DNA from 3 places in the Photobacterium sp. R1 genome. Region 2 is predicted to be linked to each of the others. Evidence: riboswitches for the same ligand, from Rfam matches in the RefSeq annotation. Region 2 holds a riboswitch; each other region holds the start of a gene.

What was found. A riboswitch is a leader RNA that binds a small molecule or an ion and turns the genes downstream of it on or off. The one in region 2 is predicted to bind thiamine pyrophosphate.
Region 1: another riboswitch for thiamine pyrophosphate. It lies ahead of thiD (bifunctional hydroxymethylpyrimidine kinase/phosphomethylpyrimidine kinase); the one in region 2 lies ahead of thiB (thiamine ABC transporter substrate binding subunit).
Region 3: another riboswitch for thiamine pyrophosphate. It lies ahead of thiC (phosphomethylpyrimidine synthase ThiC); the one in region 2 lies ahead of thiB (thiamine ABC transporter substrate binding subunit).

Annotation. Positions count from the first base shown of each region.
Region 1 is NZ_BAAHZP010000017.1:67,207-75,372, reverse strand. It holds gene tenA (thiaminase II) at 1-171, opposite strand, end outside; gene ACYP03_RS21035 (ABC transporter substrate-binding protein) at 214-1,155, opposite strand; gene ACYP03_RS21030 (ABC transporter permease) at 1,175-1,993, opposite strand; gene ACYP03_RS21025 (ABC transporter ATP-binding protein) at 1,986-2,756, opposite strand; gene thiD (bifunctional hydroxymethylpyrimidine kinase/phosphomethylpyrimidine kinase) at 2,806-3,681, opposite strand; TPP riboswitch at 3,778-3,875, opposite strand; gene ACYP03_RS21015 (VOC family protein) at 4,052-4,408, shown strand; gene ACYP03_RS21010 (family 20 glycosylhydrolase) at 4,478-7,063, opposite strand; gene ACYP03_RS21005 (hypothetical protein) at 7,612-8,151, shown strand.
Region 2 is NZ_BAAHZP010000015.1:49,885-58,050, reverse strand. It holds gene leuA (2-isopropylmalate synthase) at 1-90, shown strand, start outside; gene leuB (3-isopropylmalate dehydrogenase) at 93-1,184, shown strand; gene leuC (3-isopropylmalate dehydratase large subunit) at 1,211-2,647, shown strand; gene leuD (3-isopropylmalate dehydratase small subunit) at 2,683-3,285, shown strand; gene ACYP03_RS20040 (DUF547 domain-containing protein) at 3,496-4,227, shown strand; TPP riboswitch at 4,300-4,418, shown strand; gene thiB (thiamine ABC transporter substrate binding subunit) at 4,528-5,514, shown strand; gene thiP (thiamine/thiamine pyrophosphate ABC transporter permease ThiP) at 5,531-7,144, shown strand; gene thiQ (thiamine ABC transporter ATP-binding protein) at 7,160-7,873, shown strand; gene ACYP03_RS20020 (PhoH family protein) at 7,902-8,166, opposite strand, start outside.
Region 3 is NZ_BAAHZP010000012.1:120,726-128,891, reverse strand. It holds tRNA gene ACYP03_RS18555 (tRNA-Asp) at 1-76, shown strand, start outside; tRNA gene ACYP03_RS18550 (tRNA-Trp) at 765-841, shown strand; gene crcB (fluoride efflux transporter CrcB) at 1,011-1,394, opposite strand; gene ACYP03_RS18540 (universal stress protein) at 1,533-1,958, shown strand; TPP riboswitch at 2,039-2,136, shown strand; gene thiC (phosphomethylpyrimidine synthase ThiC) at 2,266-4,194, shown strand; gene thiE (thiamine phosphate synthase) at 4,191-4,832, shown strand; gene ACYP03_RS18525 (HesA/MoeB/ThiF family protein) at 4,836-5,594, shown strand; gene thiS (sulfur carrier protein ThiS) at 5,591-5,800, shown strand; gene ACYP03_RS18515 (thiazole synthase) at 5,802-6,572, shown strand; gene thiH (2-iminoacetate synthase ThiH) at 6,582-7,694, shown strand; gene ACYP03_RS18505 (hypothetical protein) at 7,769-8,166, opposite strand, start outside.

The sequences.
Region 1 (8,166 bases), on a different contig from region 2:
AGCCAGGGCGTAAGCACGGGCGTAATGTTTCAGGAACAAAAAATCCTGTTTCAGATAGTGCAGGTAAGCCCCCGGGTTCAGTTCCCCACTGGCGAGTTGCTGCACAAAGATGTGGTGGGTGTAGTCATGCCAGTCATTTTGACATGCATTGATCAAATCCAGATGATTCATGTGTATTCCCTGAAATGTGTGTTTCTTGTGTTCTGACCTGGCTTAAAAAGCCGGGACAAAATCTTTCGCTTTGGGGGCGTTATTGATGATCTTGTGTTGATACATAAAATCAGAGAATTGATCGTAGCGGGCCTGATCAACCGCTGCCGGACGGAGAGCAAAGCGCGGCAAGGTATCTCGCCAAGCCATTTTGTTCAGCTCATTGTCCAGGGTATCGGGTGAATATGAGATGAAGGTTTTCCAGGCTTGATCCGGGTGATTCACAATGTACTGCGTTGCTTTTTCCAGTGCCTTGTTGAATTTTTTGAGGACTTCAGCGTTGTACTGTTTTTTATTGGCGACCACGACCAGTTCGTCATAAGGCGGTACACCGTGCTCCTCAGGGAAGAACGCTTTTGCCTGATAGCCTTCCAGTGCCAGCTGGTTTGACTCGAAGTTACGCAGGCCACCCCAGATGGCGTCAACTTTTCCGGATGCCAGCGAAGAAGAGAGTGCCCAGCCAACATTCACGATTTTGACCTCGGAGAAATCAACACCGGCTGTTTTCAGCATGGTACCAATAGTCGCTTCTTCATTTCCTGCAATGGCGATTCCAATGGTTTTTCCTTTCAGATCAGCCAGTGATTCAATCCCTTTTTTATCCAGGACCATCAAGGTGTTGAGCGGCGTTGCAATCAGGGTGGAAGCCCGAATCAACGGAAGACCTGCCGCCACATCAATTGTCAGGCTGGTCTGGTAAGAAATGGCTAAATCAGTTTTGCCTGCGGCAACCAGTTTGGCGGGCATGGACGGGTCGGCTGGTTCCTGAATTTTAATGTCCAGCCCTTGCTCCTGAAACAGGCCATTTTTCTGAGCAATGATGATCGGGCCGTGATTAGGGTTAACAAACCAGTCCAGCATCAAAGTGAGTTCTTTCGCTTGTGCCTGGAATGTCACAGCTGTCACTGCGACAGCGATCGCGGTACGGGTGGGGAAGTGAATCATAAGCGTATCCTTGGTTAAATCATGATTGTGACTGACTGTTTTCAGGCAGCCATGGAATTGCGCGTTTCAGCAGAAAGTCGGTCCCGAAATAAAGAGCAACAGAGAGGCTGGCCAATATAAAAAGAGCTGCAAACATCTCGTCGATCATCATTCGGGCATTGGCCTGTAACATCAGGTAGCCCAGCCCTTCGCTGGCACCGACCCACTCACCGACAACGGCACCAATCGGTGCGACGACAACAGCCACACGGATTCCGGATGCCAGTGCCGGTAATGCAGCCGGCAGCCGGATGTGGCGCAGGATTTGCCAGCGAGTTGCATGAAGTGTTTTTGCCAGATCAAGATATCCTTGTGGTGTATGGCGAAGACCGTCATAGCAGCAGGTCGTCACCGGAAAGAAAATGATGATGGCAGCCATCACAACTTTGGAGGCGATACCGTACCCCAGCCAGAGCATCAGAATTGGGGCGAGTGCGAAAACAGGAATCGCTTGACTGGCTATCAGCAGGGGCAAGATCCAGCGTCTGACAGGGGTAAAAAGCAGCATCAACAATGCACAAAAGAGTCCGAACCCTAACCCTGTGACCAGACCCAGCATGATTTCACAGGTTGTGACCCAGGCATGGCGAAGCAGTACATCGTGGCGCTGAATCAGTTTATTGAGTACAGCCAGTGGTTCCGGCAGGATAAAACCGGGCAATTGAAACACTGTGACCACAGCCTGCCAGCCGAGGGCCAGAACACCAAGACTGATCACCAGCCGCGCGAGCGGGTGATGGTGAATAGAACGTGTTTTGACAGGCGTGCCAGTTTGCCATTGAGCCAATAATTTAGTCATTGTGTTGGTTTACCAAACTCAGGGCTTTCAGGATCTGCTGCTGACAATTCACAAGACGGGCGTCGATTTCACGCGGAATCGTTCCGTCCGGGGGTGGCAGCGAGTTGATTTTTGCGGGCTGGCCTTGCATCAGGAACACAGAGTGTCCCAGACGGAGTGCTTCCTGAGGGTCATGTGTAATGAGCAGTACGGTTCGGTTTTCCAGCAGTTCTGCAGCTAGATCCTGCAATTTGTATCGTGTGACAGCATCCAGTGCTGAAAAAGGTTCATCCATTAATACGAGTGGCTGGTCCTGCATCAGGGTTCGGGCGAGTGAAACCCGCTGACGCATTCCGCCAGAGAGCCTTGATGGGGGGGCAGAGATGTATTTTTTTAAGCCGACGCGTTCTAACAGTTCAATCGCTTGTGACTGATGCGTCTCACTGACTTTTCCGTGTTTGAGCTGAACACCAAAGCAAACATTATCCAGCACATTCAGCCAGGGAAGCAGTAAATCCTGCTGAGCCATATAGGCAATCTGTGCATTCACAGGTTGGTTGCTGCTGGTTTTAATGCTCCCTTGCCAATGGACGTCGGCAGGTAATAATCCGGCTAGTAGCCTGAGTAATGTGGTTTTACCGCATCCGCTTTGCCCGAGAATGCAATGCCACTGGCCTGGGATTAAACTGAGATTCAGCTGTCTGAATAATGGCATTTCCTGATCAGGGTAATGCAGACGAATATTATTCAACTGAACCCCCAAGCCTGCCTGCCGGTCAGTCATGTGGTTTTCTTCCTGACGAGTGATGATTTGCTCAGGCACCTGCTTCTCCTTAACGCGGCTGGAGTGAATAGAAGTGATGAACCGGGCCATGACCTTGGCCAATCCGAAGTTGATCCGCATGTAACAGGGCTTGCGTCAGATAGGCTTTCCCGCGTGTCACGGCTTCTGTGAGGCTGTATCCCTGAGCCAGATAAGAAGCAATCGCTGCAGACAGCGTGCATCCCGTGCCATGCGTGTTCTGCGTCTGAACTCGCGAAGCAGTTAGGGTGACGGTGTCACTTTCTAGGATGAGATAGTCCGTGCTTTGTGCTTCCTGTTCCCAATGTCCCCCTTTCAGCAAAACAGCTTCAGTGTTGAGTTGTTTCAACTGCTCAATCAGCGCTTCTTTTTCTTCTGTTTCTTTTGTGTGTACAACAGGTGAAATTGTGCCAGAAAGGGATGGATTTCGGGTTAAAGCGACTGCCTCTGGCAGATTTGGCGTGATCAGTGTTGCCAGAGGAAGAAGTTCTGATTTCAGGGTGGAAATGGCATCGGCTTCCAGTAATAAGTCACCGCTGGTTGCGACCATCACCGGGTCGAGAACGATGAATTTCGGCCGGTATTGACGCAGTTTTTTAGCAACAGCACGAATGATAGTCGCATCACTCAGCATGCCTATTTTTACCGATTGGATATCAAGGTCGCTGAAGACAGCATCCAGCTGTTGTTCAACAAACGCCGGGCTGACCGGAAAAATACCCGTTACGCTCTGTGTATTTTGAGCCGTCAGTGCCGTGATAACCGAACAGGCATAGCCGCCAGTTGCCGAAATGGCTTTGATATCAGCCTGTATCCCGGCACCACCACCACTGTCTGAACCTGCAATTGTCAGTGTAATCGGGGTTTTAATTTCTGGGGAAAGTTCATTGTGAGCTGACTTGTTCATTTTCATCCCTTGGCATCAATATCATGATTCATGATGGGGCAGGGATGACGAACAGTCGCGATGGTCACTGAGCCGTCAGGAACTGGCGCTTAGTGGCAGGCAAGTCTGCTAGTTCCCTACGCCAGTATGAGCTGGATCAGGTTCAACGGGTCCCACAGCGTGGTCTCAGCCTTTCGACTCCCCGACTAACGTTTAATCATTCTGTATGTTCAACCGAAGCTTGTTGTCTTCAGTATCATTTTGCGTTGGCATTCTAACCCTGTTTTTTTGAAGAAAGCAAAAGAATTCCAGAAAATCTGTGCGGGCTCCGGACAGAGGCGTTATAGACAGCCTATGATATCGTTACCGTCAATAATTCTGGAGACATTCAGTGAAACAGCATCATCAGATTAATTACGTTGAATTTCCTGCAAGTAACCTGCCGGCAACAAAAGCTTTTTTTGAATCCGCTTTTGGCTGGTCATTTACAGATTATGGTGATGAATATACAGCTTTTTCGGATCAGGGGCTGGATGGGGGATTTTATGCGGCGCCCCTGAAATCTGAATCAGAAAAAGGTGCGGCTTTAATTGTGCTGTACAGTGATAATTTAGAAGCGACAGAGCAAAAAGTCATCGAAGCGGGCGGCAAAATTGTGAAACCGATTTTTGCGTTTCCCGGAGGCCGCCGGTTCCACTTTACAGAACCGAGTGGTAATGAACTTGCTGTCTGGGCTGATCCCGAGTAGTAAAGCACCCGATTGATGAATGAAAAGAGCTCCTGACGGAGCTCTTTATCGTTCGGGCAATGATGTTGCTTAATTCACTGTTGTAACCCGGCTGCTTCGGTCACCAGACACTGTTCGCAGCTGGACACCACTCGCCGCTGCTGGTGGATTGAGGCGATCATAAGCCTGCCAACTTGCGCCCTGATCGACTGAGTACTCAATGGTCAGGCCAGGGAAGGTGGAGTTCGCCTTCAGGACACCATTTTCGAGGACGCCGCCAGGGACAGGCAGGTTGAACGTAATGCCGCTTTGCTCCAGTTTCGGCAGCACTTTCTGGCCCAGGAGGTTTGCGAAGCGGTTGTAGTCCGTATTACGGGCTGCCTTGTCTACAGGGGTGCCAGCGTTGTCATTGGCTTCCCAGCCCGCCGTATGCCATGCACGCTCGGCCAGACCCAGAACACGCGGGAAAGTCATCCCTTCGAACTGAGCTTCAGTACGGACTGTTTCAGCCCACAGCGAACCCTGAATACCCAATACATTTTCAGGTTTCAGGAGTTTTTTCACACCAGCACCGGCAACCACGTCTTCTTTCGTAATTGGTGCACCGGCACGGGTGAAGTCGGCATTTGCGAACACATCATCCGGCATGTAACCAAAGGTCTTCCGGGTGTCGGTGAAACGTGGCGCCCAATAGTAACCGCGTTCGTTTGGATCCGGCTCGTATGGATGGTCGAAATACAGGTGGCTGGCATGGTTGTAAACAACTTTATAGTCGTTGTTTGCCAGATTATAGGCACGGTCAGCAACACCCCATTCCCAGATATTCTGCCAGGCGTTACCCCAGAGCTGACTGTTGGCCATTTCAGAGCGGGGGTAGACTTGTCCGCTGTGCATCAGACCGTCTTCCCAGCCTGCCATATCCAGACCATAGTTCGCTGTAATGACAGAGATACGCTCGACAAAGTAACGGCTCAGGTCAGAAACACTGTTGACGCCATCTGTGTTGTTGGCAATAAATGCCTGACAGACAGGAGAGTTAACCCATGCACCGGCAATCTCATCGCCACCAAAGTGGAAGGTTTTCAGTGGCTGAACTCCCTGATGCAGGTTCACCAGACCTTTGACCACAGCATCAACGAAATTGTAGGTTGAATCCATACAAACGTTGATAGCATTGTCTGTAAACATCTGAACAGAAAGATATTCTGTTGTGTCGCTGAAATCTGTCAGCAGGTATTTGCTGGCTTCTTCCAGATTTCCCTGAGCGGCAAAGTGGTCATAGCGCGCTTCCATGGCTTTAATCGCAGCGTGCGCATGGCCAGGAATATCAATTTCCGGAACTACTTCAATGCTCAGCGAAGCCGCATGCTGAAGGATGTCCCGGTAATCTTCTGCCGTATAGTATCCATTTGATTCAGCACTACCGTCCGGACCGGCACCCAGGAATGGCAGCAGACAGGATTTTTCTTCCGGATCATGACAACGTTTTGAACTGACATCTGTCAGTTCTGGGAGTCCTGTAATTTCAATTCGCCAGCCTTCATCGTCAGCAAGACGGAGATGGAGTTTGTTCAGCTTAAACGCCGCCATCTGGTCAAGCAGCTGAATGATTGAGTCTTTGCTGCGGAAGTTGCGCACCGAATCAACGGACAGGCCGCGATACGCAAAACGCGGTGCATCCGCGATATCAACCGCGGGGATCTGGTTACCATCGACCAATTGAAGTAATGACTGAGAGGCATACAGTGCACCTGCGCCATCCGCAGCACCGATCGAAATGATTTCGTTTTGCGGGTTAACATTCAGGTTATAGGCTTCATCCCATTTTTGAATGCCATTGACATTGACCTGGCTCCAGCCAATGTTGATACGTTTTTTCGTGGCCGGTGACCATGGTACGGCCGTCAGGCCTAACTGATTGGCAAGGAAGGTCGCCTGGCCTTCGTAGCCATTGTCATAAACAACAACCCAGCTTGAATCAATACTGACGCTGCCACTGCCGAGAGTGAACTGGGCTGGGGATGGGATGACACCCACAGGGTTTTCCAGAGTACTCAGATCGGCATTACGCTGATAACGATCTTGCGCGGTGAAGGGATCGTAGTAATCCGTGATCGCAGCACTGCCGTAACGTTTCCATTGCTGTGGCGATGTAAAATCAGCAACAAACGGCAGTTCTTCAGAAGGTTTGGTTGGCACGGCACCATTGATGTGGTTGCTGGTACTGGTGATGAGAGATGTAATGGTGTTGCCATTGTCTTCAGAAACAAAATACCAGTTCGGCATAATGTCCGTTTTCGCAGCCTGCCAGTCGGAAGCATCAAACTCAATGGTCAGTGATTGGCCGGGTGCCAGAGGAACGAACTTGTCCGTTGGTTCCAGTTTGAAAATATCGCCGTTAACATGTGTGATTTTGACTTGTTCATTCAGAACATCTTTCACCATACGGATATGGCTAAAGTAAATACTCCAGCCAATTGCAGGCAGGGTTTTGGCGCTCTGGTTCGTAAAATCAAGTCTGGCCCGGAAAGAGACCCAGTCTTGCTGGGTGTTATCTACAACCGTGTAGGTCACATCCAATCCCTGACCAAGCTGATCCAGATCTGCTGCCGGGATTGCCAGCGCCGGGCCAGCAATAACAGCCGATAAGGCTAACGCTAATACAGATGTTTTCATCATGGTTCCTTATTTCGATAAGTAAAAAATCATTAGCTGTAGCCTAACGATCTGAATGAATTAATAAAAACATCAATAAGTGATTGGGCAAGAGGAAATACTAAAAATGCTGTTGCGGCCAAGAAAATCATACAAACTGTTGATTATTTCACCATTTATTCGTGATTGAGGTTAAGTTTTGGCGTGGAATTTTCAATGAATAGAGGATGTTATGCTAAGTCAGGTCAATTCCTCTACGACATAGCGTGCCTTCGATTGGTGGGGACCAGGAGAGGGAAAAATTCTAAAAATTTTGATTGATAATTATTGTCACGTAAGAAGTTTGCCCACATTGGGACATAAGATTGCGGAAAAAGCAAATTTGTTCAAATTTATGCATATAGTTGATTTAAAATGAATGCTATCAGTTTTGAAATTCGAAAAAGCACATCAGATAGCATTGCGGATAAATGTGGGTGAAAAATAAGCAAATTTGAGCCGAAAACAGAACAATTGAAGAAAATGGCAGCCAGCTATCAGTTTTATGTCTGGAAGTGGAATTCTGCTTTTTGGTAGAAGATACTCACCCTGCAACACTCATAAATACAAAGGATAGAAAAATGACAAGAGCAGCAGTGATTCTTTGCTCACTCCTGGCCCTGGCTGGCTGTGATGAAGAGACAGTAAAAGATTTGTTAGAGGGCAAAGTTGAAGTATTTACGCTTTACAGCGCGAATACTCAAGGTATTACAGGTGTACCGGATGGATACCATACCTGGACAGAACTGCAGGGCTATAATGTGGGTCTGCCTGATAATGCACCTTTTGGCTCGCGGGATGATCTGGTGAATGCAGTCGGTTCGGTAACGGATGTCGGTTGTGCCAAAATTCCAGATACAGCGGGTATGTGCTTTGAAGAAGGGGACGCTAACAGCTGCTTACCAAACGAACTGACCGAGGTTGGCCTGAAAACTTATAAAATTGACCTTTCTGACCTTGAAGCAGCCATTAATGTCGGTTTTTATCCAACGGCGGTTCAATACCTTGCTGAATATAAATTTAACTCGAATCTGAGTATCGAAAGCGCTGAATGTTCAGCGATTCAGTAAGCTGAAAGCTTGAGA
Region 2 (8,166 bases):
GGTCAGGCGTTGCTGCATGTGATTAACAGCATTCACCGCGCCGAACAAATCGAAGAAATTAAACAAAAAGCGAAAATGGAGACTGTATAACCATGGCAGGTCAAAGCTATCAAATTGCTGTGTTACCCGGCGACGGGATTGGCCCGGAAGTGATGCGTCAGGCGCATAAAGTGCTGGATGCCGTCGAAGAAAAGTTCGGCTTCACCCTGGCCCGTGAGGAGTTTGATGTCGGTGGCATTGCCATCGACAATCACGGCTCACCACTGCCAGAGCAGACCCTGAAAGGCTGCGAAGCTGCCGACGCCGTTCTGTTCGGCTCGGTCGGCGGTCCGAAATGGGAACACCTGCCTGCCAATGATCAGCCAGAGCGCGGTGCACTGCTGCCGCTGCGCAAGCACTTCCAGCTGTTCTGTAACCTGCGTCCGGCGCAGATCCACAGTGGTCTGGAAGGATTTTCTCCGCTGCGTGCTGACATTTCTGCCCGTGGTTTCGACATCGTGGTGGTCCGCGAACTGACCGGCGGGATCTACTTCGGCCAGCCGAAGGGCCGCGAAGGGGAAGGCGCGATGGAAAAGGCCTACGATACCGAGGTCTATCACCGTTACGAGATTGAACGGATTGCCCGGATTGCCTTTGAATCTGCACGCCTGCGCCGTAAAAAAGTCTGCTCAATCGACAAAGCCAACGTGCTGCAAAGCTCAATCCTGTGGCGCGAAGTGGTGGAACAGATCGCCAAAGATTATCCGGATGTCGAACTGAGCCACATGTACATCGACAACGCTACCATGCAGCTGATCAAAGATCCGTCCCAGTTCGACGTCATGCTGTGTTCCAACATCTTCGGCGACATCATCTCAGACGAATGCGCCATGATCACCGGTTCCATGGGCATGCTGCCGTCAGCGAGCCTGAACCAGGACAAGTTTGGCATGTATGAACCTGCAGGCGGTTCCGCACCGGATATCGCAGGCAAAAACATCGCCAATCCGGTGGCACAAATCCTGTCGGCAGCCCTGATGCTGCGCTACAGCCTGGGTGAAGAAGAAGCGGCACGCGCCATTGAGCAAGCCGTCTCTCAGGCACTGGAAGCCGGGGAACTGACTGCAGATCTGGCCGGAGACCGTCCGGCACTGTCGACCGACGCCATGGGCGACAAGATCGCAGCCTACATTCGTCAGGCGTAAGCTGAACCACGAGGAGCAAACGAGCAATGTCAAACACAACAACAGGCAAAACGCTGTACGAAAAAGTTTATGATGCCCACATCGTGGTCGAGGCTGAAGGCGAAAACCCGATCCTGTATATCGACCGTCATCTGGTTCATGAAGTGACTTCTCCGCAGGCCTTTGACGGCCTGCGCGAAAAAGGCCGTCAGGTCCGCCAGACCGGCAAAACTTTTGCCACCATGGACCACAACGTCTCGACCCAGACCAAAGATATCAAGGCTTCGGGCGAGATGGCCCGCATCCAGATGGAAACGCTGGCGAAAAACTGCAAAGAATTCGGCGTCACCCTGTATGACCTGAACCACAAATATCAGGGCATCGTGCACGTCATGGGACCGGAACTGGGGATCACCCTGCCGGGCATGACCATCGTCTGCGGCGACTCCCATACCGCTACCCACGGTGCATTCGGCTCACTGGCCTTCGGTATCGGCACGTCTGAGGTTGAACATGTGCTGGCGACCCAGACCCTGAAACAGGCCCGCGCCAAGACCATGAAAATTGAGGTCAAAGGCAAAGTCGCACCAGGGATCACTGCCAAAGACATCATTCTGGCCATCATCGGAGAAACCACTGCCGCCGGTGGAACAGGCCACGTGGTGGAATTCTGCGGCGAAGCCATTACCGACCTGACCATGGAAGGCCGGATGACGGTCTGTAACATGGCGATCGAACTGGGCGCCAAAGCCGGTCTGATTGCGCCGGACCAGACCACCTTCGACTACATCCAGGGCCGCCACTTTGCACCAACGGATGCCAACTTTGAAGCTGCCGTCGCATACTGGAAAACCCTGAAATCTGATCCGGATGCGCAGTTCGACAAAGTCGTCACCCTGAATGCCGCAGACATCAAACCTCAGGTCACCTGGGGCACCAACCCGGGTCAGGTGATTGCGGTGGACGAGCCAATCCCGGCTCCGGAAAACTTCAGCGATCCGGTCGAGCGTGCTTCTGCCGAGAAAGCTCTGGCCTACATGGGTCTGCAGGCCGGCAAAAAACTGTCTGACTTCCCGGTCGATAAAGTATTCATCGGTTCCTGCACCAACTCCCGCATTGAAGATATGCGTGCCGCGGCCGCCGTTGCCAAAGGCCGCAAGGTTGCACCAAACGTTCAGGCGCTGGTGGTTCCCGGCTCTGAGCAGGTGAAAGCGCAGGCGGAACAGGAAGGTCTGGACAAGATTTTCATTGAAGCCGGTTTTGAATGGCGCCTGCCGGGCTGCTCCATGTGTCTGGCGATGAACAACGACCGTCTGGGTCCCGGGGAGCGCTGCGCCTCCACCAGTAACCGGAACTTCGAAGGCCGTCAGGGCCGTGATGGCCGCACCCATCTGGTAAGCCCGGCCATGGCAGCTGCTGCAGCTTGTGCCGGTCACTTCGTGGATATCCGCGAGCTGGACCAAGAAACCCTTGCGACCGCCTAACAGAGCCACCGCCTAACAAGAGAAGGAAAATACCCATGGCAGGAATTCAACAACATACCGGACTGGTGGTGCCGCTGGATGCCGCGAACGTCGACACTGACGCCATCATTCCGAAACAGTTTTTACAGAAAGTAAACCGCATTGGCTTTGGCAAGCACCTGTTCCACGACTGGCGTTTTCTGGACGATGCGGGTGAGCAACCCAATCCGGAATTTGTCCTGAACTACCCGCGCTATCAGGGTGCCAGCATCTTGCTGGCCCGGGAAAACTTCGGCTGTGGTTCTTCCCGCGAACACGCCCCGTGGTCGCTGGCGGATTACGGCATCAAAGTAATGATTGCACCCAGCTTTGCCGACATCTTCTACGGTAACTCAATCAATAACCAGATGGTGCCGGTACGCCTGACGGAAACGGAAGTGGACGAAATCTTCCAGTATGTCGAAGCCAATGAAGGCGCCGAAGTGACGGTTGATCTGGAAACCATGACGGTCAGTGCCAACGGCAAATCGTATTCATTTGAAATCGACGAGTTCCGCCGCCACTGCCTGCTGAACGGTCTGGACAACATTGGCCTGACGCTGCAACACGAAGATAAAATCGCGGAATATGAAAGCAAGATCCCGGCTTTTTTAGCCTGATCTATACTCAAGAGTCAGCCTCAGACACCCTGCTCCGGCAGGGTGTTTTGTTCAGGTCTGCAGGCAAGACATCAGACAAACCAGAAAGAAACGCGTTTCCTTTCGGTCTCTTAGATATCAACCGTCTACAGAGGTGTTCACATGTTTTCGTTCCGCCGGGCTCTGCCTTTATTCATAGTCCTGATTTTACTCAGCCTCTCATCAGCTCCCATGGCTGCGCCAAAAGCCGACCTCTGGCCGTTCTGGCAAACCAGCAACCCCCAAAGCACCACCACAGTAGATCACAGCGCCTGGCAAAGTCTGCTGAACACCTACCTGCTCGTCGCCCCACAACAGACCCGTTTTCGCTACGCTGCGGTCAGTCCGCAAGATAAAAGCAGCCTGAATCAGTATATTGCCGGGCTGACCTCACGCGATCCCCGTCTTTTAAACCGAAATGAGCAGTTCGCATACTGGGTGAATCTCTACAATGCCCTGACGGTGAAAGTCATTCTGGATAACTATCCGGTCAGTTCGATTACCAAACTGGGCGGCCTGTTCAGTTTCGGGCCCTGGGATGAACAGCTGATCACCATTGACGGCAAAAAACTGTCCCTGAACGATATTGAGCACCGTATTCTCCGCCCGATCTGGCAAGACAAACGCATTCACTATGTGGTGAACTGCGCTAGTCTGGGTTGCCCGGACCTGTTACCTGAGGCCATGCATGCCGACCGGCTCAATACGCAGCTTGACGGTGCCGCACGCCGCTTCATCAACAGCCCCAAAGGCGTCGATGACCAAGGCGGAAAAGTCCGTCTGTCTTCGATTTATGACTGGTATCAGTCTGATTTCGGCTCACTGACAGATCTGCAGAAACACCTCAACCGCTACCGTAAACAGCCGGTCACGCTCACCAGCCCAAGGTATGATTATGACTGGCGCCTGAATGAGATTCGCTAGTTCCCGGATCCCAGACTGGCATCCGCTGATAATTCCGGCTGGCAACCCGTGCCCGCCCCGTTTACAATGAGAGCCGTTCTCATGGGGAGTCTCCGGACTGAGATCGTGTCTGTTTATACATATGCAGCACACGGGACCCATTGAACCTGAACCAGGTCATGCTGGCGTAGGAATTGAGAAACTGAAAGCACATCATTACTTTCCCTTTTCGTGACTTTCCCGGGACGTGCTCCCGCTCACTCAACGCCGCGCCTTGAAGAAATCGGAATTCCCTGCCAAGCAGGTACTCAGGAGCGCTTTGTGAAACACATACTGACAGCTTTACCCTTACTGGTTGCCGCCTCGTCTGCAGCCGCTGCTCAACCGACACTGACGGTATACACCTACAGTTCGTTTACCGCAGACTGGGGCCCGGGCCCGGCAATTGAAAAAACCTTCGAAAAAGAATGTGGCTGTGATTTACAGTTCGTCGCGCTGGACGATGGGGTGTCCATCCTCAACCGTGTCCGTCTGGAAGGCAAAAACACGAAGGCCGATGTCCTGCTGGGTCTGGACAACAACCTGATGACGGAAGCGAAGAAAACCGGGCTGCTGGCAAAAAGCGGTGTCGACACATCCGCTGTCACCATTCCGGGGGGCTGGCAGGATCAAACCTTCGTGCCTTTCGATTACGGTTATTTCGCCTTTATTTACAACAGCCAGAAGCTCAAGAACCCGCCAGCCAGCCTGAAAGCGCTGGTCGAACGTGACGACCTGAACCTGATCTATCAGGATCCGCGTACTTCGACCCCGGGGCAGGGTCTGATGCTGTGGGTGAAATCCGTCTACGGTGATCAGTCCTCTGATGCCTGGCAGCAACTGGCCAAGAAGACCGTGACCGTCACCAAAGGCTGGTCAGAAGCCTACAATATGTTCCTCAAGGGCGAGACCGATCTGGTGCTGTCTTACACCACTTCCCCGGCCTATCACATCATTGCCGAGAAGGAAGACAAATATAAAGCGGCCAACTTCAGTGAAGGCCACTACATGCAGGTGGAAGTTGCCGCTAAACTGAAGCACAGCCCAAATCAGGCGCTGGCGGATAAGTTCATGAACTTTATCCTGACGCCGGGCTTCCAGTCCCAGATCCCGACCGGCAACTGGATGTATCCGGTCACCGATCAGCCGCTGCCTGAAGCGTTCAAGGCACTGCCGCGTCCGGCCAAATCGCTGGAATTCAGTGCTGACGAAGTTGCGAAAGAGCGCAAAACCTGGGTCCGCGAATGGCAAACAGCCCTGACGCAATAATCCTGTAGGACTGACGTTGTTACTTTCCCGTTCCAGCCTGCCCGGCCTGCTGAGTGCCGGGCTCATTCTGATCCTGGTCGGCGGAGCGCTCAGCGCTCTGCTGACGCAGGCGACCGACATCCGGCCGCTGGCGCTCTGGCAGGATCCTTACCTGCGCCATGTTACTGCATTCAGTTTTCAGCAGGCCATTCTATCGACGCTGCTGAGCGTGCTCCCGGCCATCCCAGTCGCTTATGCCCTGTCACGCCGCCGTTTTCCCGGCCGGGCGCTGCTGCTGCGCCTGTTCGCCATGACCGTCGTTCTGCCGGTTCTGGTCGCCGTGTTCGGCCTGCTGGCCATTTATGGCAACAGCGGCCTGCTGGCCCAGTGGCTGGCGACGCTGGAGATGAAACTGCCTTTCAGTCTTTATGGCCTGAACGGCATTCTGCTGGCCCATGTTTTTCTTAACCTGCCGCTGGCCAGCCGGTTGCTGCTGCAAAGTCTGGAAGGCATTCCCGCCGAACAGCATCAGCTCGCCGCACACTTAGGGATGCGAGGCTGGCCGCTGTTCCGGCTGGTCGCCTGGCCGCGGCTGCGTCAGCAACTGCCGCAGGTGGCAGGTCTGGTCTTCATGCTCTGTTTCACCAGTTTTGCCGTCATCATGTCTCTGGGCGGCGGCCCGAAAGCAACCACCATCGAGCTGGCCATTTATCAGGCGCTGCGATATGACTTTGATTTAGCGGCCGGTGCCATGCTGGCGCTGTGGCAGATGCTGCTGTGCTGCTCGCTGGTCCTCGTGAGTCAGCGCTTTGCCCGGCCACTGTCGACCCTTACCGGCCGGGTGCAGCAGGGCCACCCGAACTATCTCGACAGCCGGGCGGCCCGATGCTGGGATGGATTCTGGATCGGTGCCGTGCTGCTGCTGGTGATACCGCCGATGCTGGCCGTGCTGAGTGCAGGCATCAACAGCAAACTGCCCGGCTTACTCAGTACGCCTGCACTCTGGCAGGCCGTCAGCCACTCGCTGCAAATCGCCGCACTGGCCTGCCTGCTGGCCCTGATCGGCGGGATTGCCATTCTCTGTGCCAGCCGGTTCTGGCGTTTGCAGCATTACAAAGCCTCAGCCGATGGCCTGGAGCTGATCGGCACCATCATTCTGGTCACGCCGAGCCTGGTGATCAGCACCGGGCTGTTTCTGTTACTGCGCGAGTTCACCGATGTCTTTTCCTCGGCTTTCTGGGTGGTGGTCGCCGTCAATGCCCTGATGGCGCTGCCTTATGTCATCAAGACCCTGAGTCAGCCCATGCTGCATCTGGCCCAGCAGTACAACCCGCTGTGTCAGAGTCTGGGCATGCGCGGCCTGTCCCGGTTGTATCTGGTGGAATGGCGGGCGCTGCGCAAACCAGTCGCTCAGGCGATGGCAATCAGCTTTGTCCTGTCACTGGGCGATCTCGGGGCCATTGCCCTGTTCGGCAGTCAGGATTTTCAGACGCTGCCGCTCTACCTGTTCCAGCTGATGGACAGCTATCAGATGGATGCTGCCGCCGTAGCCGCATTATTCCTGCTGCTGCTCAGCCTGGGAATTTTTACTGCGGTGGAGCGCCTGCTCTTATCCCGCGATGCTTCCTCCGTTCACGCTTCACATGGATAACCTATGACTGCCCCGATGCTGACCCTGTCCCAACTCTGTCACTGCTACCGCCATGGTCATCAGGAATCCATGACGCTGAGCTTCGATCTCAACGTCGATAAAGGCGACATCCTGGCCGTAATCGGCCCCAGCGGGGCTGGCAAAAGTACCCTGCTGGCGATGATTGCCGGATTCCTCAAACCCGACAGTGGCGAGCTTTATATCGACGGTGAAAAAATTGACCGGCAATCACCGGCAGAGCGACCGCTGTCGATCCTGTTTCAGGATCACAACCTGTTTCCGCACCTGAGTGTGTTCGACAACATTGCGCTGGGGATCCATCCCGGCCTCAAGCTCAGCGCCGCAGAGAAAGTGCAGGTTCAAATGGCTGCCCAGCGGGTGGGGATCGGCCCGTATCTGGATCGCCTGCCGGAGCAGCTTTCCGGCGGCCAGAAACAACGGGTCGCACTGGCTCGCTGCCTGGTGCGCCACCGCCCGCTGCTGCTACTGGACGAGCCTTTTTCCGCCCTGGATCCGGCGCTGCGGCAGGAAATGCTGGATCTGGTTGCCGGTCTGGCGAAAGAAGCCGGGATCACGGTGCTGATGATCACCCACAGCCCGGATGACGCCATGAAGATCGCCGACCATTGCGCCTTTGTCGATCAGGGTCGCATTCAGGTGTGTGGCCCCACCCAGCAGGTGCTGAGTGAGGCATCAGATGATGGGTTAAGAAAATATCTGGGGCGCTGAGTACTCCGGCAGATCACACGCCCTGTGATTACAGGTTTTCTTCCGCAAATTCCGCCAGACGGCTGCGGACCACGCCATTCAGATAAATGTTGGCACTGCCTTCAAAATCCTTAAATCGTTCAACGATATAGGTCAGGCCTGATGTCACAGGCGACAGGTACGTAGAATCGATCTGTGCCAGGTTACCGGAACAGACCAGCTTGGTGCCCTCACCACACCGGGTGATGATGGTCTTGATTTGCGACGCGGTCAGGTTCTGACACTCATCCAGCAACACAAAGGCGTTCTGAATC
Region 3 (8,166 bases), on a different contig from region 2:
GAGCGGTAGTTCAGTTGGTTAGAATACCGGCCTGTCACGCCGGGGGTCGCGGGTTCGAGTCCCGTCCGCTCCGCCACTTCTTAGAGAAACCCAGTCAGCAATGGCTGGGTTTTTTGCTATTCAGGGTTCTGATAATTTCTCACTGACGATAAGCCTCAGACTAGGCGTCCCCGTCGAAAGACTGGGGCTTTTTTACGTTGGGGATTTGATATCCGTCCTTCGGCCGGACGCCTCCCGGTCGAATGCGATTCCAGCTGTCCGCTACTTCTTAAAGAAACCCAGTCAGTCATGACTTTTTTTTTGCTATTTGCTATTCGTGATTTGATTTCTGACAGTTGGATATCCGCCTATTGGCAGGATGAATCTTTCCCTCTCTCTGCCCGTTGTTTTAAAACTTAAGACATAACTACAGATGTGCCCCATGGGATGAAAGTTGAAGTCCACAGAAGAACTACTGGAACTCTGCGCTAAAGCGCATCCCAGGAGCACCTGTAGTGATTCCTGTAGTGATTTGAGATAGGGTGTATTCATCTTCTAAAACGCTGGTGACACACTGTCTACACGTCTGATATCGTGTTTTGGTTCTTAACTAGGATCAGCTGGAATGTTGTTGTCTGGCGAGGGAATACTGCACCAATCGGCCACGTAAACCTGTTGAGTTTGATGATCGATGTTTTAGTAGGCGGTTGAGCATCAAATTGATAAATTTCGACATTCAGGGCTGGTAATTATCATCAGTCTATATACAATACTTACCACACGACAGGGGTGTAGCTCCAATTGGCAGAGCAGCGGATTCCAAATCCGCGTGTTGGGAGTTCGAATCTCTCCACCCCTGCCATCTCTTTTAAGCTCTCGCAGAAATGCGGGAGCTTTTTCGTTTTCAGCGTTTATCTAACGCGATACCGTACGGCATTACATCCTCAGAATGCTGAATTTATTCGAGCCCAAATCGAAAAAAAGCCTCATCTATGATGAGGCTGGTACCAATCTAAACTCTCACGTCAGTCTTAGCTTCTCATCATCAGCTGATAGCCAATAAAGCAGGCAGAAATACTCAGGAATACATTTAAGAGCAGGTTCAGTGTCATCTTGGCGTACTCGCCGTGCTGAAGCAGGACGACGTTATCCATGGAGAAGGTTGAAAATGTCGTGAGGGCGCCGAGAAAGCCCAATCCGAGAATCTGACGCCATGGTGAGGCTTCAATCATTCCCTGATTCAGGGCTGACATCAGCAGTCCCATGACAAATGAACCGATGACATTAACGGCGAGGGTCCCATAAGGGAAGCCGCGTCCAAACAGGACAACAGACAGCTCGGCTATCAGATAACGGGCACATGCGCCAAAGGCTCCGCCAAAGGCAACATAGCTTAAAACGATGAGTTGATTCATTTGTACGCTGGTCTCTGTCAGTCAAACCAGATACTAATACCATGAAATGAACTCTCTGTTGAGACAGTCACTAAGGTAATTCACAAAACAATGTGCTATATGGTGTTGTATTGCAAGCGTTCGTGAATTGAGGTGGTGATGAAGCTTTATAAAACGGTCTTGCTGGCACTCAATCCAGATGATCAACGGGCACAGCAGTTGGTCGTGAAAGCCGGGGTCGTGGCAAGCCATAACAATGCAGACCTACACCTGGCATATGTCGAGCCCGGGGTCGGTAATCTGAGTTTTTTGGATATTGAGCTGCAACTGAAAGAAGCCCATGACGATCAGGAGCTCAGGCGAATGGCGCAGTTGTCTGAATTAGCCACCCATTCTCCGCAGCCTGTGCGCGCGATGCATCTCTATGATGGTGATGTTGCAAAACATCTTATTGAACTGGCAGCAAAAATACATGCAGACTTAGTGATTGTCGGCCATGCCAAAACGGATCTGCACTGGTTGCGAGAAGATGTCCGTCGTGAATTGGATCTGCATTTAAAGTGCGATGTGCTGATTTGTCGCTGATGCGTGACGGTTTTTACTGATTCCTGAAATTCAGTAAAGACCGCTTGCTGTCGGGATACACCTTTCTTATACTCGTTAGCTGAAACTTGTCGGAGTGCCAACTGGCTGAGACCGCATTGCGGGATCCGTTGAACCTGATCAGATTAGTATCTGCGAAGGGAACAAGAGAAAATCTTCTGCCTAGCTGTACCTGTCGTGTACAGCTGCTGTATCAGACGATGCGACACGCCCTACTTGTGTCCGCCTCTTGTTTACGCGCCCATCCGTCAAGCAACTTCCCAGAAATATCAGATGAAAGGAAATTGCTATGTCGAGTCGCAAGCAAGCGAGACTGGAAGCGAAACAATTTATTGATTCACTCACTACCCAAGCCTACCCGAATTCCCGAAAAATCTATGTCACCGGCAGCCGGGATGATATCCGTGTCGGCATGCGTGAGATTGCTCAGGCTGACTCCTTAGTCGGCGGGGATAAAAATAACCCGATTTTTGAGCCGAACGAACCGGTACGAGTCTACGATACCTCTGGCTTTTATACCGATCCGGAACAGACGATTGATATCTACAGTGGTCTGCCAAAGCTGCGTGAAAACTGGATTGAAGAGCGGAATGATACTGAGCTGTTGGATGAGCTGAGTTCTGCCTATACCAAAGAGCGTCTGGCTGATGACACCTTAGATGAGCTGCGTTTTGCGCTCCGTGCCCGTGTCCGCCGGGCTAAGCCAGGCCAGTGCGTGACTCAGATGCACTACGCCCGCAAGGGGATCATCACGCCGGAGATGGAATATATCGCGCTCCGTGAAAACATGGGCCGCGCCCGTTACCGTGATGAAGTGCTGAACCAGCAGCATCCGGGACAAAGCTTCGGCGCCAACCTGCCCAAAGACATTACCCCTGAATTTGTGCGAAAAGAGGTGGCTGAAGGCCGCGCTATTATCCCGTCCAACATCAACCACCCGGAATCTGAGCCGATGATTATCGGTCGTAATTTTCTGGTGAAGGTGAATGCCAATATCGGGAATTCGGCGGTCAGTTCCTCGATTGAGGAAGAAGTAGAAAAACTGGTGTGGTCGACCCGCTGGGGCGGCGATACCGTGATGGACCTGTCAACCGGTCGGAACATTCACGAGACCCGTGAGTGGATCATCCGTAACAGTCCGGTGCCGATTGGAACCGTACCAATGTATCAGGCGCTGGAGAAGGTGAACGGCATTGCTGAGAACCTCAATTGGGACGTGTTCCGTGACACCTTGCTGGAGCAGGCGGAACAGGGCGTTGACTACTTTACGATTCACGCCGGTGTGTTGCTGCGCTATGTCCCGATGACGGCCAAGCGCGTGACGGGTATTGTTTCCCGTGGCGGTTCTATCATGGCGAAATGGTGTCTGGCACATCACAAGGAAAGCTTCCTGTATGAGCACTTTCGCGAGATTTGCGAGATCTGCGCAAAATACGATATCGCGCTGTCGCTTGGCGATGGCTTGCGTCCGGGTTCAGTCGCGGATGCCAATGACGAAGCCCAGTTCAGCGAACTGCGTACACTGGGAGAGCTGACTCAGATCGCCTGGGAATATGATGTACAGGTGATGATTGAAGGACCGGGGCATGTGCCGATGCATATGATCAAGGAAAACATGGAAGAGCAGCTCAAGCACTGCCATGAAGCTCCGTTCTATACCTTAGGCCCGCTGACGACCGATATTGCCCCGGGTTATGACCATATCACCTCCGGAATTGGTGCCGCGATGATTGGCTGGTATGGCTGTGCCATGCTGTGTTACGTGACGCCGAAAGAACACCTTGGCCTGCCGAATAAAGATGACGTGAAGACTGGCCTGATTACCTACAAACTCTGTGCTCACGCGGCTGATTTGGCCAAAGGACACCCGGGGGCGCAGGTCCGAGACAATGCATTGTCAAAGGCCCGTTTTGAATTCCGCTGGGAAGACCAGTTCAATCTGGGTCTGGACCCGGATACTGCCCGTGCATTCCACGATGAAACCCTGCCGCAGGAATCCGGCAAGATTGCGCACTTCTGTTCAATGTGTGGACCTAAATTCTGTTCGATGAAGATTTCTCAGGAAGTGCGGGATTATGCGAAAGCACAGAATGAGGCTCAGGTGATCCAGTTACTGGAGGATCCGCTGGAAGGCATGCGCCAGAAATCGGCCGAATTCCGGGAAAAAGGCAGCGAGCTATATCATCAGGCGAAAACCCATGAGGCAGATCAGGCATGAGTGGGGCGCAACAACTGACATTTCCGGGAATGGAGGGCGGCATCGGGCCGCTCTATCCTGTCGTCGATGATGTTCACTGGATTGCCCGGCTGCTGCCGCTGGGCGTGAAAACGGTTCAGCTGCGGATGAAAGATCCGGCACATCCAGAACTGGAAACACAAATCATCGAAGCCATCCGGCTGGGCCGTGTGCACAACGCTCAGGTGTTTATCAATGACTACTGGCAGCTGGCGCTGAAACACGGCGCTTACGGGGTGCATCTGGGACAGGAAGATCTGGATGCCGCCGATCTGGATGCCTTGCGTCATGCCAGTATCCGGCTGGGTGTTTCTACCCGGACGTCGGCTGAGTTGCAGCGCGGCCTGGCGATTGCGCCGAGCTATGTGGCAATCGGCCACATCTTCCCGACGCCAACCAAGGACATGCCAACCCCGCCGCAAGGGGTCGCACAGCTGAAGGAACATCTGGCGACCGTGGCGGGCCGTTATCCGACGGTGGCTATCGGCGGAATTGACCTGAGCAATGTGGCGGACGTCTGGCAGACCGGCGTGTCCTGTGTCGCCGTGGTGCGGGCCGTGACGGCTGCACCGGACACGGAGCAGGCTCTGGCCGCTTTCGCTGAAAAGCTGGTGAGGTAAGCCATGCTGACTGACGAATCTTTTTTACGCTATCACCGTCAGGTGCAGTTGCCGGAAATTGGTGAGCAGGGTCAGCTGGCCCTGCAACAGGCCAAGGTGCTGATCATCGGTGCCGGTGGTCTGGGAGCGCCCGCGGCGTTGTATCTGGCCGGTGCCGGTGTGGGCAGTCTGGTGATTGCGGACGGCGATCGGGTGGAGCGTTCCAACCTGCAACGCCAGATCATCTACCGCGATGACAATCAGGGCGAGAGCAAGGCTCAGGCCGCAGTCGCGCAGGTGAAGGCACTCAATCCGCACATCCGGGCCCGGGCCGTGACCGCCAATCTGGCTAAGTTACAGCTGGCGATGGAAATTAGCCTTGCGGATGTGGTGCTCGATTGCACCGACAATTTTGCCAGCCGCCATGCCATCAATCAGGCCTGTTTCGAACACGGCAAGCAGCTGATCTCCGGGGCGGCGATCCGCTGGCAGGGGCAACTGATGAACTTTGATTTCCGGGCGCAGCAGGGGCCTTGCTATCACTGCCTGTTTCCGCACGGTGACATGCAGGCACCGCAAAATTGCAGCGAGTCCGGGATTGCCGGTCCCGTCGTCGGGATCATGGGGACCTTCCAGGCCTTGCAGGCTATCAAGGCGATCACCGGCAGTGGCGAATCTGGCAAGGGTCAGTTCCGCCAGTTTGACGGCCTCACCCTGCAATGGCAGCAGTTTGCTCTGCCTATGAATCCGCAATGCCCTGTATGCAGTAAGGAATCTTTATGACCATGATTAACGTTCAGGTGAACGATAAAACCATGCAGCTGGCGGCAGAAACCTCGCTACGAGCGCTGCTGGAGCAACTGGCAATGCCGCTGGATGCCACCGCAGTGGCGCTCAATCAGTCGATTGTCAGTCGTGATTGCTGGGGAGACACCGTGCTCAGCGATGGCGACGCGATCGCCCTGTTTCAAGCTATTGCAGGAGGTTGAGATGCTGACGATTGCAGATAAAACGTTTTCATCCCGTCTGTTTACCGGTACCGGCAAGTATGCCGGCCGGGATGTGATGGCGCAGTCCATTCTGGCTTCCGGTTCGGAACTGGTGACCATGGCACTCAAACGGGTCGACATTGAAAACAGGGACGATGACATCCTGGCGCCGCTGCGTGCCGCTGGGGTGAACCTGCTGCCGAATACCTCCGGCGCGAAAAATGCGAAGGAAGCGATCTTTGCCGCGCAGCTGGCCCGTGAAGCGCTGGGCACTCACTGGCTGAAACTGGAAATTCACCCGGATCCGAAATATTTAATGCCGGATCCGATTGAAACGCTGATTGCCGCAGAAGCGCTGGTCAAACAGGGCTTTATTGTGCTGCCTTACTGTCATGCCGATCCGGTGCTCTGTAAGCGGTTGGAAGAAGTCGGTTGCGCGGCGGTCATGCCGCTGGGTGCGCCGATTGGCTCCAATAAAGGGCTGGCCTCACGGGATTTCCTCGACATCATTATCGATCAGGCACGGGTGCCGGTGATTGTGGATGCCGGGATTGGCGCGCCGTCTCATGCGGCGGAAGCTATGGAGCGGGGCGCGGATGCGGTGCTGGTCAATACCGCGATTGCTGCGGCGGCTGATCCGGTGGCCATGGGCCGGGCATTCAAACTGGCGGTCGAAAGCGGACGGATGGCTTATGAAGCCGGTCTGGCCGGGACAGTCAGCCAGGCTGTTGCATCCAGCCCGCTGACGGCGTTTCTGGATGCCAGCATTTAAGGAGGCGGCATGAGTTATGCGGATGTCTGGCGTCAGCTGGACTGGGATGATGTCCGGCTGTCGATTTACAGTAAAACGGCGGCGGATGTTGAGCGTGCACTCAGCAAACGCAAGCGGGATCTTGAAGACTTCAAAGCTTTGATTTCCCCGGCTGCCGAGGCTTATCTGGAGCAAATGGCACAGCAGTCGGCGGCTCTGACGCGGCAGCGTTTTGGCCGGACGATCGGATTTTACGTGCCTTTGTATCTGTCGAATCTCTGTGCCAACAGCTGTACTTACTGCGGCTTTACCATGGAGAATAAGATCAAGCGAAGGACACTGACGCTGGACGAGATTGAGCGTGAATGTGCGGCGATCAAAGCGCTGAATTTCGATAATGTGCTGCTGGTCACCGGCGAGCACGAACGTAAGGTCGGGATGGATTATTTCCGTCAGAGTGTTCCGGCAATCAAGCGTCACTTCAGTTACCTGTCGATGGAAGTCCAGCCGCTGGATCAGGCGGAGTATGCCGAGCTGAAAACGCTGGGGCTGGATGCGGTGATGGTTTATCAGGAAACCTACAGTGCACCGACTTATGCCCAGCATCATTTACGCGGCAATAAGATGGACTTTGTGTACCGGCTGGAAACCCCGGACCGACTGGCGCGGGCCGGCATTGATAAAATCGGCATCGGCGCACTGATTGGTCTGGAAGAATGGCGGACTGACTGTTTTTTTGTCGCCAGCCATCTGGATTATCTGGAGCGGACTTACTGGCAGACCCGTTATTCGATTTCGTTTCCGCGACTGCGTCCGTGTACGGGCGGATTAGAGCCGAAATCCGTGATGAGTGACCGCCAGCTGGTGCAGCTGATCTGCGCATACCGGCTGTTCAACAGTGAGGTTGAGCTGTCCATGTCGACCCGGGAATCCCCGCATTTTCGCGACAATGTGTTGCCGCTGGGGATCACCAGCATGTCGGCAGGATCCAAAACGCAACCGGGAGGTTATGCCGATAACGAGCCGGAGCTGGAGCAGTTTGCGATCAGCGATGAGCGGGCGGTCAGTGACGTGGCGCAGGCGGTGAAACAGCACGGTTTTGAGGTTGTCTGGAAAGACTGGCACCCGGCTTATTCCGGCTGATTGCTTAGCGTAAGCTGCAGAGAAAATGAAAGGGCTGATGAAAACCATCAGCCCTTTTTGATGAGATGAAACAATTATTCCGTAAAGACGGCGTTGACCTTGGCGTCGTAACGGGCATTGATGTTGGATGAATAATGTCTGGCTGTCAGCTCAATTTTCAGTTTCTGAACATCGACCGGTTCATCAAAAGAGACAGAGAGTGTGCCTGAAGGGTATTTCAGGTAGCTCGGATAAACCCGTTCGTTATTTTCGTTATAGATGAACGCAACCACAGACTGATTACGGGCATTGGCGGTTGTGTTGACAACCAGTTCCAGCGATTTCACTTTCTTGTTGTTGTACGGCGTAATTTCCACCCATTTGGTCACTGGCGTCCCAAAGCTGGCATAGAGTGAGGTACCGGCAGAGATTTGCTCATCAAAATCAATCACAGGATCGTGATCCGGGTAGCTGGTGGCATCGTTCGGTTTAC